DNA from 4 places in the Streptomyces sp. NPDC101151 genome. Region 4 is predicted to be linked to each of the others. Evidence: riboswitches for the same ligand, from Rfam matches in the RefSeq annotation. Region 4 holds a riboswitch; each other region holds the start of a gene.
What was found. A riboswitch is a leader RNA that binds a small molecule or an ion and turns the genes downstream of it on or off. The one in region 4 is predicted to bind cyclic di-AMP.
Positions count from the first base shown of each region.

Region 1: linked by a shared signal. The riboswitch ahead of ACIRU3_RS02250 (transglycosylase SLT domain-containing protein) and the one ahead of ACIRU3_RS13160 (M23 family metallopeptidase) in region 4 are both predicted to bind cyclic di-AMP.
Region 2: linked by a shared signal. The riboswitch ahead of ACIRU3_RS28135 (C40 family peptidase) and the one ahead of ACIRU3_RS13160 (M23 family metallopeptidase) in region 4 are both predicted to bind cyclic di-AMP.
Region 3: linked by a shared signal. The riboswitch ahead of ACIRU3_RS06855 (peptidoglycan DD-metalloendopeptidase family protein) and the one ahead of ACIRU3_RS13160 (M23 family metallopeptidase) in region 4 are both predicted to bind cyclic di-AMP.

Region 1 is NZ_JBIWPP010000001.1:467,937-470,894, forward strand. It holds gene ACIRU3_RS02245 (polyprenyl synthetase family protein) at 1-949, opposite strand, end outside; cyclic di-AMP (ydaO/yuaA leader) riboswitch at 1,449-1,662, shown strand; gene ACIRU3_RS02250 (transglycosylase SLT domain-containing protein) at 1,668-2,156, shown strand; gene ACIRU3_RS02255 (HAD family hydrolase) at 2,191-2,958, opposite strand, start outside.
Region 2 is NZ_JBIWPP010000017.1:155,720-158,677, reverse strand. It holds gene ACIRU3_RS28145 (ATP-dependent Clp protease proteolytic subunit) at 1-613, shown strand, start outside; gene ACIRU3_RS28140 (hypothetical protein) at 621-929, shown strand; cyclic di-AMP (ydaO/yuaA leader) riboswitch at 1,363-1,493, shown strand; gene ACIRU3_RS28135 (C40 family peptidase) at 1,496-1,969, shown strand; gene ACIRU3_RS28130 (LysE family translocator) at 1,977-2,594, opposite strand; gene ACIRU3_RS28125 (LysR family transcriptional regulator) at 2,678-2,958, shown strand, end outside.
Region 3 is NZ_JBIWPP010000003.1:229,168-232,125, forward strand. It holds gene ACIRU3_RS06850 (alpha-galactosidase) at 1-295, shown strand, start outside; cyclic di-AMP (ydaO/yuaA leader) riboswitch at 599-762, shown strand; gene ACIRU3_RS06855 (peptidoglycan DD-metalloendopeptidase family protein) at 767-1,735, shown strand; gene ACIRU3_RS06860 (SGNH/GDSL hydrolase family protein) at 2,023-2,808, shown strand; gene ACIRU3_RS06865 (TetR/AcrR family transcriptional regulator) at 2,887-2,958, opposite strand, start outside.
Region 4 is NZ_JBIWPP010000005.1:468,178-471,135, forward strand. It holds gene ACIRU3_RS13150 (dihydrofolate reductase family protein) at 1-928, shown strand, start outside; tRNA gene ACIRU3_RS13155 (tRNA-Met) at 995-1,068, shown strand; cyclic di-AMP (ydaO/yuaA leader) riboswitch at 1,386-1,555, shown strand; gene ACIRU3_RS13160 (M23 family metallopeptidase) at 1,563-2,621, shown strand; gene ACIRU3_RS13165 (PrsW family intramembrane metalloprotease) at 2,766-2,958, opposite strand, start outside.

The DNA.
Region 1 (2,958 bases), on a different contig from region 4:
CCGGCAGCGGGGCCAGCGCGGACCGCGCCTCCTCCACGTACCGCACGGTGTCGCGGCGGGCCTGCTCAAGGGCGGGGTGCACGCGGAGCGCGGTCAGCGCCTCGGCGTGCCGGGCATCGTCGCTGAGGTCGGAGTCCAGCAGCTCGCACAGTGCGATGTCCTCCGGCAGGCCGAGGCGGGCTGCCCGCTCTCGCAGCCGGAGCACGGGGAGCGTCGGGACGCCCTCGCGCAGGTCGGTCCCCGGGGTCTTGCCGGACTCGCGCGAGTCGGAGGCGATGTCCAGGACGTCGTCCGCGAGCTGGAAGGCGACACCGAGCCGCTCGCCGTACTGGGTGAGCACGTCGACGACGGTCTCGTCGGCGCCGGACATCATCGCGCCGAACCGGCACGACACGGCCACCAGGGAGCCCGTCTTGCCGCCGAGCACGTCCAGATAGTGCTCGACCGGATCGCGACCGTCCGAGGGGCCCGCGGTCTCCAGGATCTGCCCGGTGACGAGTCGTTCGAACGCGAGGGCCTGCACCCGGACCGCCTCGGGACCGAGGTCGGCGAGGATCTGGGAGGCGCGGGCGAAGAGGAAGTCGCCGGTGAGGACCGCGACCGAGTTGCCCCAGCGCGTGTTGGCACTGTCCACACCGCGTCGCACGGACGCCTCGTCCATGACGTCGTCGTGGTAGAGCGTGGCCAGGTGGGTCAGCTCCACGACGACGGCCGACGGTACGACGCCCGGCGCGTACGGATCGCCGAACTGTGCCGCGAGCATCACGAGCAGCGGCCGGAACCGCTTCCCACCGGCCCGTACGAGGTGCTGCGCGGCCTCCGTGATGAACGGGACCTCGCTCTTGGTGGCTTCGAGCAAGCCTTCCTCGACAGCCGCCAATCCGGCCTGGACATCGGCCTCCAGAGCCTGGTCCCGCACGCTCAGCCCGAACGGCCCGACGACGGTCACGAGGGGTCTCCTGTCTGCAGGTGTCTGCTGGCGGTTACACGGTTTGTCGATAGGTCGCTGCCATCACTCAAGTCAGCGTATCCGGTCCTGTTTCGATCACCGATAGCGCCCACCGGTCCAGCCCGGGCGGTATCGGATCACGGCCGAAATATTTTTGATCATGCGATAAGGGCATACATCTGTTGACTTAACAGCTTCTTGCCCGTTTTGTCGCGAACTGAGTAGTGAGTGGAGTAATCCTTTTGCGCCACGGTCGGCGAATCCCCTAAATCCCTCATGTCCAGTTTGATACACTTCGCCACTTCGTGAGTTGGGTCACGTGCGCCTCCGGACCCCGCCTGCCGCACCGCACCCGATTCCCCCTTGCCGTATCGGCCAGTTGAGGGTTGGCAACCGCAAAGGATCAAGCACCCCATATCCCGAAGATCAAGGTCAACTGGCACTTTATGCGAATCCGACACTTGTTTCGGACATGTGCTCTCGCATAGCTTCCGGGCCAGTCAGGCGAACGCCGAATCCTGCCGCGCCTGACACAACCCATCGACGAACTCATTCGTACGGCAGGAGCGGGGGACCCAGGTAAGCCGCCGGACCGGACAGCACTCGCCACACCGGAACGGCTAGGGGTGAAGTCGTGCCTCCCCCCAGGGGCACGGCCGGGCACCTCCCCGCCCGAACCCGACAGCTCACCTCGCAGGCGACGGAGAGGACTTCCCCCATGTCTGCTGCCGCTCAGTCCCGCCGCGCCCGCACCGGCCGCCTCGTCCGCAAGCTCGCTGCCATCGGCACCGGTGCCACCGTGCTCGCCCTTCCGCTCGTCGGCGCTGCCAGCGCCTCCGCGGCCACCCCCACGGCCACCACGCCGTCCACCACGCTGGCCGGGTACCCGAACAACCTCGACGGGTGGATCCGCGAGTCGCTCGCGATCATGGCCGAGAAGAAGATCCCGGGCTCGTACAACGGCATCTACCGCAACATCATCCGCGAGTCGTCGGGCAACCCGAAGGCCATCAACCTCTGGGACTCCAACGCCGCCAAGGGCATCCCGTCCAAGGGCCTGCTCCAGGTCATCGACCCGACGTTCAACTCCTACCACGTGGCCGGAACGTCGTTCGACATCTACGACCCGGTCGCGAACATCACGGCCGCCTGCAACTACGCGGCCGCGCGCTACGGGTCGATGGACAACGTCTTCGGCGCCTACTGACCGGCACCGGCGACACGCCCTACTGATATCCCGGTCAGTCGGTCGGGAAGAGTCTTTCGAGGACGACGGCGACGCCGTCGTCCTCGTTCGACATGGTGATCTCATCGGCGACGGCCTTGAGTTCGGGGTGGGCGTCGGCCATGGCGACGCCTCGTCCGGCCCAGTCGAACATGGGGATGTCATTGGGCATGTCCCCGAAGGCGAGGGCCTGTCCGGCCTCGATCCCCAGGTGCTCGGCGGCCAGCGCCAGCCCCGTCGCCTTGGTGACACCGCTCGGCTGGAGCTCCACGGTCCCGGGTCCCGACATCGTGACCGTCGCCAGCGAGCCCACCGCCGAGCGCGCGATCGCCGCCAATTCGTCGTCGGACAGCGAGTGGTGGCGCAGCAGCACCTTGCTGATGGGCTCGCGCCACAGGTCGTCGCGCCGCCCGACCCGCACGGCGGGCAGGGTCGGGTGCGGCATCAGATACCCAGGTTCGATCAGCGTGAGCCCGTCCACGCCGTCCTGGTCGACGGCCGCGTAGACCTGCCCCACCTCCGCCTCGATCTTGCCGAGCGCGGTCTCGGCCAGTTCCCGGTCCAGCCGGACCGACCACAGCAGGCGGCCGGCGGCGGCGTCGTAGACCTGCGCACCCTGCCCGCACACCGCGAGCCCCGTGCAGCCGAGGCCGTCCAGCAGGGGCCGCACCCGGGGGGCCGGGCGGCCCGTCACGACCAGGTGCCGGGCACCGGCCCGGGCCACCCGCTCGAGCGCGGCGAGCGAGCGGTCGGAGACGGTGTCGTCGCCACGCAGCAGCGTCCC
Region 2 (2,958 bases), on a different contig from region 4:
CGTCCTGCCCGAGTTCACCGAGCGCACCGGCACGGGCCATCGCACGCTCGACCCCTACTCGAAGCTGTTCGAGAACCGGATCGTCTTCCTGGGGACACCGCTCGACGACACGGCGGCGACCGACGTGATCACTCAGTTCATGCACCTCGAACACGCAGCCCCGGACCGGGACATCACGCTGTACCTCAACTGCCCGGGCGGCTCGTTCGGCGCGATGACGGCGGTCTACGACACGATGCGCTACGTCAGCTGCGACGTGGAGACCTACTGCCTGGGCCAGGCCGCCTCGACCGCCGCGGTGCTGCTCACGGCCGGTACACCGGGCAAGCGGTTCACCCTGCCCGGCGCGCGTATGGTGCTGACGCAGCCCGCACTGCCCGAGCCGGTCCAGGGACAGCCGAGCGATCTCGCCATCCAGGCGGAGGAGTTGGCCCGGACGAGCACCCTGATGGAGGACATGCTCGCCCGGCACACCGGGCGCACCGCGGAGCAGGTCCACCAGGACCTGGAGCGGGACCTGGTGCTGGACGCGCCGGGCGCACTGGCCTACGGCCTGGTGGATGCCGTCGTCCCGAGCCGCAGGACCGCCCACGGCACCGGGCACGCGGGCTGAGCCGCAGATGCTGCCACCGGAGCTGCCGCCGCTGCCCGCACTGACGCGCGCCGAGGGCGAGTTGATCGATCGCTATCTGGAGACGGTCGACCTGCTGGGCCGGATCAACCCGGCGCAGTACGGGGACACCTATCGCGGGCTGCGCGCGGCGCAGGCCCTGGTGCGCAAGGCGGCCGAACTGCGCGACGCGCTCGCTCTGATGCACCAGCGGGGCGAGACGGAGCTGCACGGGGACACGCTCGCACAGGCTCTGCGGGTGCTGGACGGCGAGCGCCGTACCGCTCGCGTCGCGCTCCCGCCGGACTGCGTCGGCTGACCCGGACGCGCGTCCGGCCCGGCGGGAGCCAGGTGTCGACACCCCGTCCGGGCCGGAGTTGAAACGGCCCGAACGGTGTACCCCCGGCCGGCGTATCTTCGGATTTTTTTCCGGGCTTCCCGACTTGCGCAGCGTGCGGGTTCCGGGCCCGCGCGGAAGTGCTCCGCCCCAGGTCCGGGGCTACGTACGGGATCTGACGGCAACTCGAACAGAGCAGTGTCCACCCGAACGGGTGAGTGGTGAGTAACACCACAAACTCCCGATTCCGTTGGGATTTTCCGACTGCTGTGAGTGAAGATCCCTGACTGACGACAAGCCCCCGCCACAGCGGCGGGGCGATCCGGGCGGACGCCGAGTCCTGCCGCCGCCCGGATGACCGGTCGACAGGAGTGGATCGGCAGGAGTGGAGGACCCGAGCAAGACGGGTCGCCGGGACGAACGTTCGTCGCAGACGGACGGTCGTGCCGAGCAGCCCTTGGGGTGAAGCCGCGGCAACGCGGCCGGGCAACTTCGCCAGCCCGAATCCGACAGGTCATCCTTCACAGGCGGCTGACGAAGGGTTGCGCATGACTGCGCTCAATCGTGTCCCGTCGATGATGGCCCGGGCCGGTACGGCCTCGGCACTCACCCTCGCCGCCGTGGGCGGCTCGATCGCGGTCCCGGGCCTTGCCACCGAGGCCTCGGCCGCCACCATAGGGACCAAGGCACTCCAGATCGCGGCCTCCAAGAAGGGCGCCCCGTACGCGTGGGGAGCCACCGGGCCGCGCAGGTTCGACTGCTCGGGGCTGACGCTCTACTCGTTCAAGAAGGCGGGCAAGAAGCTGCCGCGTACGGCAGCCCAGCAGTACAACAAGACGCACCACATCTCGGCCAGGAGCCGCAAGGCCGGCGACCTGGTGTTCTTCCACTCGGGTTCCAGCGTCTACCACGTCGGCATCTACGCCGGTAAGGGAAAGATCTGGCACGCCCCGCGGACCGGAGCCGTGGTGCGGCTGGAGAAGATCTGGACCAGGACCGTCTGGTACGGCCGGGTCAGCTGATCCGGAGTCAGCTCAGGAGCGGCTCCAGCAGCAGAGCCGCTCCGAGAGCCGTCAGCGCCACCCCGGTGCCGGCCTGCAGCATGCGGGCGGCCCGGGGACGGCGCAGCCACCTGCCGAGCCGGTCCACCAACAGGGCCACCGCCTGGAACCACACCAGCGCCAGCACACAGACGATCAGCGCGAGCAGCAGCGTCCTGGGCAGGGCGGAGCCGCCCGCCGGCACGAACTGGGGCAGCAGGCTCAGGAACGTCAGCGAGGCCTTCGGGTTGAGGACGTTGGTGACGAAGCCCTGCCGGAGCGGGTGCGCGGCCGACCGCACCGTCTCGGCGGAGCCGGTTGCGGGCTGCCGCAGCGACCAGAGGGTCCGCACACCGAGCTGCAACACATAGGCACCGCCCAGCAACTGCAGCGCGCGGAAGAGCGCCGGGACGGCGACCAGCACGGCCGCGACTCCGGCCACCGCCAGTGTGGTGTGCACCAGGAGGCCGCCCGCGATCCCGAGCCCGCAGACCGCGCCGGCCCGGCGGGAGACCAGGGCGTTGCGTACGACCACCGTGAAGTCGGCGCCCGGCATGGCGACCAGACCGGCGGCGATCGCGGTGAAGGCGATGAGCTGTCCGTCCATACGGCCAGCGTGCACGGAGACTGCCTTCAACAGGTATTTCGAATGGGCATGGTCTGCCTTAAGCAGTGCTTTAGGCTGCCACCATGTACGACCCCACCAGGCTGGCCGCACTCGTCGCCGTGGCGGAGGCGGGCTCCATCACCCGGGCCGCCGACCGGCTCGGCTACACACCGCCCGCCCTCTCCCAGCAACTGGCCAAGCTGGAGCGGGAGGCGGGCACGGCGCTGCTGGTACGGCATCACCGCGGGGCCCGGCTGACCGAGGCGGGCGAACTGCTGGTGGCGCGGGCCCGCCGGGTGCTGGACGAGCTGGAGCAGGCCCGGCACGAACTGGCTCGGCTGACGGGCCTGTCGGGCGGGGTGCT
Region 3 (2,958 bases), on a different contig from region 4:
GATCCGTCCGGTGGTCCAGCGGGGCGACCTCTACCGGCTGCGGCCTCCGGTGGGCGGTCTTGGCGCCGTCCAGTACGTCCTCGGGAACGAGACGGTGGTCCTCGCCTGCCTCCAGGCGCAGAGCTACGGCGAGCCGGTGCCGGCGGTGCGGCTGCGCGGACTCGACCCGACAGCATCGTATGAATGCCGTGAAACGGGCGAAGTGCACCGTGGTGCGGTCCTGCTGCACCACGGATGGCACACCGGGCTGACGGGTGACCTGGATGCGGCGATTCTCCGACTGTGCCGCATTTGAGCGATATATCCGAATTAGAGCCTTCATTCCAACTCGCTCTGGAATAAAGAGGCATGGGCGGGTGGTGCGTGAGGAGCGTCATATTCGTGACCGTGTGTCGCGCGTCATGTCCACGTAATTCCCATATCGACACGGGGAATTGAAAAGGGCAGGGATCCGGGAATTTACGGAGAGTGACCGTGAATTCCCGAATTCGATCATCTGGACCGGTGATGCCGGGAACCTACTGCTTGTCCGGCTGCGTCTTGCTCGCTTACGTTCGCCACCAATCCGGACGGAACGCCGAATCCTGCCGCCGCCCGGAGTCCCCACACACTTCACCCGTGTTCGGCAGGAGCGGGGGACCCGCCAGGTACGACTGCCTGTCCCGGTCTCCGGGGCAGGCTCGGGGTGCAGTCGCGCACCGCGCGGCCGGGCAGCTCCAGCCCGAACCCGACAGCTCACCTCGCAGGCGGCGGAGAGGAATGCGCCATGCCCGCGAAGGGTAAGCACCGCCGTCCCAAGACCCCGCGATTCACCCGCTCGATCGCCGTCGCCGGAACCGGTGGCGCCGCGCTGGCACTGCCGCTCTTCGGTGCCACCGGAGCGCACGCCGTCACCGCGCAGCCCGCTTCCGGAAAGACCGTGCAGTCCCTTCCGGTCGTGCAGAAGGCGACCGTGAAGAAAGCCCCCGCACGGCAGAATTCGGGCGGGCACACCTACACGGTGAAGTCCGGCGACTGGCTTGCGAAGATCGCCGACGAGCAGAACATCAGTGGCGGCTGGCACCGGGTCTACGCCGACAACCGGCAGGCCGTCGGCGAGAACCCCTCGCTGATCCACCCGGGTCTGAAGCTGACGCTCGGTGCGAAGGCCGCCCCCAAGCACACGGAGTCCTCCGCGCCTACGCAGACCCCGCAGCCGTCGCAGCCCCGGCCGAAGGTCTCCCCGCAGACCTCGCAGCCGTCGCAGCCCTCCCAGTCCAGGTCGGACACCGCCCCGCAGGCCTCCCGGTACAGCCGGACCGCGGGGTCGGCCGCCACGGTCACCTCCACCGGCTACTCCCTCCCGGTCGCCGGCGCCACCGTCGGCACGGCCTACCACGTGGCCGGCAGCATGTGGTCCAGCGGCTACCACACCGGTGTCGACTTCGTCGTACCGACCGGCACCTCTCTCAAGGCCGTCGGAGCCGGCACGGTCGTCTCCGCCGGGTGGGGCGGCGCGTACGGCAACCAGGTCGTCATCAAGCTGAGCGACGGCTACTACGCCCAGTACGGCCACCTCTCGCAGCTGTCCGTCTCGGCCGGCCAGACCGTGACCGCGGGCCAGCAGATCGGCCTGTCCGGCGCCACCGGCAACGTGACCGGCCCCCACCTGCACTTCGAGATCCGTACCACCCCGGACTACGGCTCGGACGTGGACCCGCTCGCCTACCTCCGCTCGCACGGCGTCGCCGTCTGAGGCTCCCCCTCTGCGGGACTCGCTCCTGAGGAACCACCTGCCTGACACGCGCGCCGAAGGCCGGACCTCGATCCCCGGGTCCGGCCTTCGGTGTGTCCGCTCGCGCATCGACTGTCGCCGATCGCACGGTCAACGCGCCTGCCGGGCAGGCTATTCCTGGCTTGGCAAATTATTTAAGGGTGTCTCATCTCACCGTTCGTCAACCCCTGCCTACGGTCGCGTAGGTCACATCCGAAGGTGAATCATGGTCCGACGTGGCAGACGATTCGAAGAATGACAACAGATCAGTGATCGGGTCGTACGTGGCGGTGGGGGACAGCTTCACCGAGGGCGTCGGCGACCCCGGGCCCGACGGGGCGTTCGTAGGCTGGGCCGACCGCTTCGCGGTACTGCTCGCCGACCGGCGTCCCGAGGGCGACTTCGCGTACACGAACCTGGCCGTGCGCGGGAAGCTGCTCGACCAGATCGTGGCGGACCAGCTTCCGAAGGCCGTCGAACTGGACCCGGACCTTGTCTCCTTCTGCGCGGGCGGCAATGACATCATCCGGCCCGGCACCGACCCGGACGAGGTGGCCGAGCGCTTCGAGCGGGCCGTGGCCCAGCTCGCCGAGGCGGCGGGCAGCGTGCTGGTGACGACCGGCTTCGACACCCGTGGCGTTCCGCTGCTCAAGCACCTGCGCGGCAAGATCGCCACCTACAACGGGCACGTCCGCGCCATCGCCGACCGATATGGCTGTCCCGTCCTCGACCTGTGGTCCCTGAAGTCCGTTCAGGACCGCAGGGCCTGGGACGACGACCGGCTCCACCTCTCGCCCGAGGGGCACACGCGCGTGGCGCTGCGCGCCGGCCAGGCCCTCGGCCTCCAGATCCCGGCCGACCCGGAGCAGCCCTGGCCGCCGCTGCCGCCCCGGGGCACCCTGGACATCCGCCGCGACGACGTCCACTGGGCCCGCGAGTACCTGGTCCCGTGGATCGGCCGCCGGCTGCGCGGAGAGTCCTCCGGGGACCATGTGACGGCGAAGGGCGCCCTGTCGCCTGACGACATCAAGATGCGGATCGCATCGGTGGCCTGACGGCCGCCGCCCGTGCCCCGTACCGCGAGCCGGCGGTGCGGGGCACACCCGTGTGCGGGTCCGTCCCGGCCGGACCGCTCACCGCTCCCGCCCGGTCAACGCCTCCCGCCGCAGCCCGAGTTCCCGGGCCAGTGCGTCGTCCACCCACTG
Region 4 (2,958 bases):
CGCGGCCCGCACCGCCGAGGGCAGGCCCGCGTACCCCCTGAAGATCACCGTCACGGCTACCGGCGACCTCGACCCGGCCGCGAACTTCTGGCACACGGGCGGCGAGAAGCTCGTGTACACGACGGACAAGGGCGCCGAACAGGCCACCCGAGCCCTCGGCCGGACCGCCGACGTGGTCTCCCTCGGCCCCGGCCTCGACTGGCGCGCCCTGCTGGAGCATCTGCACGACGTGCGGGGCGTACGGCGTCTGATGGTCGAGGGCGGCGGCACCGTCCACACCCAGCTCCTCCAGCAGGGCCTCGCCGACGAGCTCCAGCTGGTCCTCGCCCCGCTCTTCGTCGGCGACCCGGCCGCCCCGCGCCTGTTCGGCCCGGGGGCGTACCAGGGCGGCCGCCTCCGCCTCACCGAGGCCCGCAGGATCGAGGACGTCGTCCTGATGCGCTACGAGCCCACCGCCCCCGGCACCGGCCCGGCGCCCGCCGCCGCCGACCGCCACTGGCTGCGCACCGCCTGCGAGCTGGCCGCCCTGTGCCCGCCCTCGCGGACGGCCTTCAGTGTCGGCGCGGTGGTGATCGCCGCCGACGGCACGGAGCTGGCGCGCGGCCACTCGCGGGAGGGCGGCGACCCCGTGGTGCACGCGGAGGAGGCGGCCCTCGCGAAGATCGACCCTGCCGACCCGCGCCTTCCCGGCGCCACCGTCTACAGCAGCCTGGAACCCTGCTCCCGCCGAGCCTCCCGCCCTGCCCCCTGTGCCCAGCTGATCCTGCGGGCGGGCGTACGGCGGGTGGTCACGGCCTGGCGCGAGCCGGACACGTTCGTGACGGCGGCCGACGGGACCGGGGTGCTGGTGGACGCGGGCGTGGCGGCCGTCCTGCTGCCCGAGTACGAGGGTCTGGCGAAGGCGCCGAACGCGCACCTGCTGCCCTGAGCGGCAGCTCACGCAGGCGCGTGTGCTTGGGCGTCCCGCGCATGGCGTACACTGGAGTCACAACGACGCGGGGTGGAGCAGCTCGGTAGCTCGCTGGGCTCATAACCCAGAGGTCGCAGGTTCAAATCCTGTCCCCGCTACTGAAAGCCCAGGGCCGGAATCCAGCACATGGATTCCGGCCCTGAGTGTTTTCCCGGACCTGTGCCACCCGCAGGTCCGGACGCCCGTGTCACCCACAGTGAGCGGACGGGAGCCCTCCGCATAACAGTCGAGTCACCCTCAAAACCGCTGTGACTCCTGAACGTCGGCCAACTCGCCCGTTTTCCGCCGGTCCTGGCACGTACGTCCCGCCTGGAAAACGTTAATGATCAAGCCGAACGGCTTGGAATCTGGCTACCGGGTCTATTAACGTTCGATAACGCAGCGCGGTCGTCCCAGCCGTCACAAGAGACGGCTCCGTGCTCACGAGCCGAATCCCGCAAGGGAACCGGGGAACCACCACCTTGGGGTGAATCGCACGGAAGCCGTCGTGAACCGTTCTGGTTCCACGACCGGTTTACGCGCGTAGGAGACCTTCCTGCTCCGAACCCGTCAGCTAACCCGGTAGGCGGAGGAAGGAAAGGAGCACGCCCGCGTGGCGTCCAACCGGCCTGCCCCAGAAGCCCCGTTCGTGCCGAGTCAGCGCGAGACCGAATCCTTCGGCTACTTCGGCGCTCAGCGCACCGAAGAGGGCCCCTGGGAGGAATGGAACCCCACCGAGGAGTCCATACGGCCGGTGCGCGGCCGGCATCGCGTCGCCAAGCAGCGCGGCGGCGGACTCGCCCGCAGCTCCACGGTCCTCGGCGTCGGCGTCATAGCCGCCGTCGGCGCGGGCGGCATGGCCAGCGCCAACACCGGCAAGCCGCCGCTGTCCATCTCCATGCCCGACCTGCCCTCGGTAGGTCACCTGTTCGACGACTCCTCCGACGCGCCCAAGGCCGACGCGGCCTCGCTGAGCAATGTCGGTACGACCTCCGCGGACAGCGACCAGAGCGATTCCGACGCGGGCGAGGCCCTGCGCAACCGGATCATGGCCCAGGCCGAGCAGCAGCAGAGCAAGGCCGACGGCAAGGTCACCGCCGCCGCCGTCGCCGCCGCCGAGAAGCAGACCGCCGACGCGGCCGCCCAGGCGGAGAAGGAAGCCGCCGCCAAGGCCGCCACTGCCAAGGCCGAGGCCGAGGCCGACGCCAAGAAGGCGGCCGCCGAGGCCAAGAAGAAGGCCGAGGCGGAGCGCCTGGCAGAGCTGGCCAAGCAGTACACGCTGCCGACCTCGTCGTACACGATCACCTCGACCTTCGGCCAGGCCGGTTCGATGTGGTCCTCCGGCTACCACACCGGCCTCGACTTCGCCGCGCCCACCGGCACGCTCATCAAGGCCGTCCACAGCGGCAAGATCACCGAGGCGGGCTGGGCCGGCTCCTACGGCTACCGGACCATCCTGACCCTGGACGACGGTACCGAGCTGTGGTTCTGCCACCAGTCCTCGATCAACGTCTCCGTCGGCCAGGAGGTCAGCACCGGCGACGTCATCGGCCGTGTCGGCGCCACCGGCAACGTCACCGGCCCGCACCTCCACCTGGAGGTCCACCCGGGCGGCCAGTCCACCGGCATCGACCCGATGGCGTGGCTGCGCGGCAAGGGCCTCACCCCCTGAGCGGCCGCTGACCCGCTCCTGACCGACCCCTCATCCGGTCCCCGGCAGCCCCGACGACAACCCCCCGACGTCAGGGCTGCCGGTCGTTCTCGCACACCGTTCGCGGAAACCGCACTGACCGCGGGCCCTCCGCAACCGGCCCGGCTACGACCGATACGGGTTGTACGCGGGATACGGCACCGTCGGATACCCGTACGCGGTCCAGTACGGCGTAGGCATCGGCGCCCCGTACAACGGCCGAGCCGGCGCGGCCGTCCTCGCCGCGTGATCGAGCGCCGGCCGGGCCACGTCCCGCCGCCGCCACAGCTCGGCCAGCAACTCCCGCTCCCGTACGACG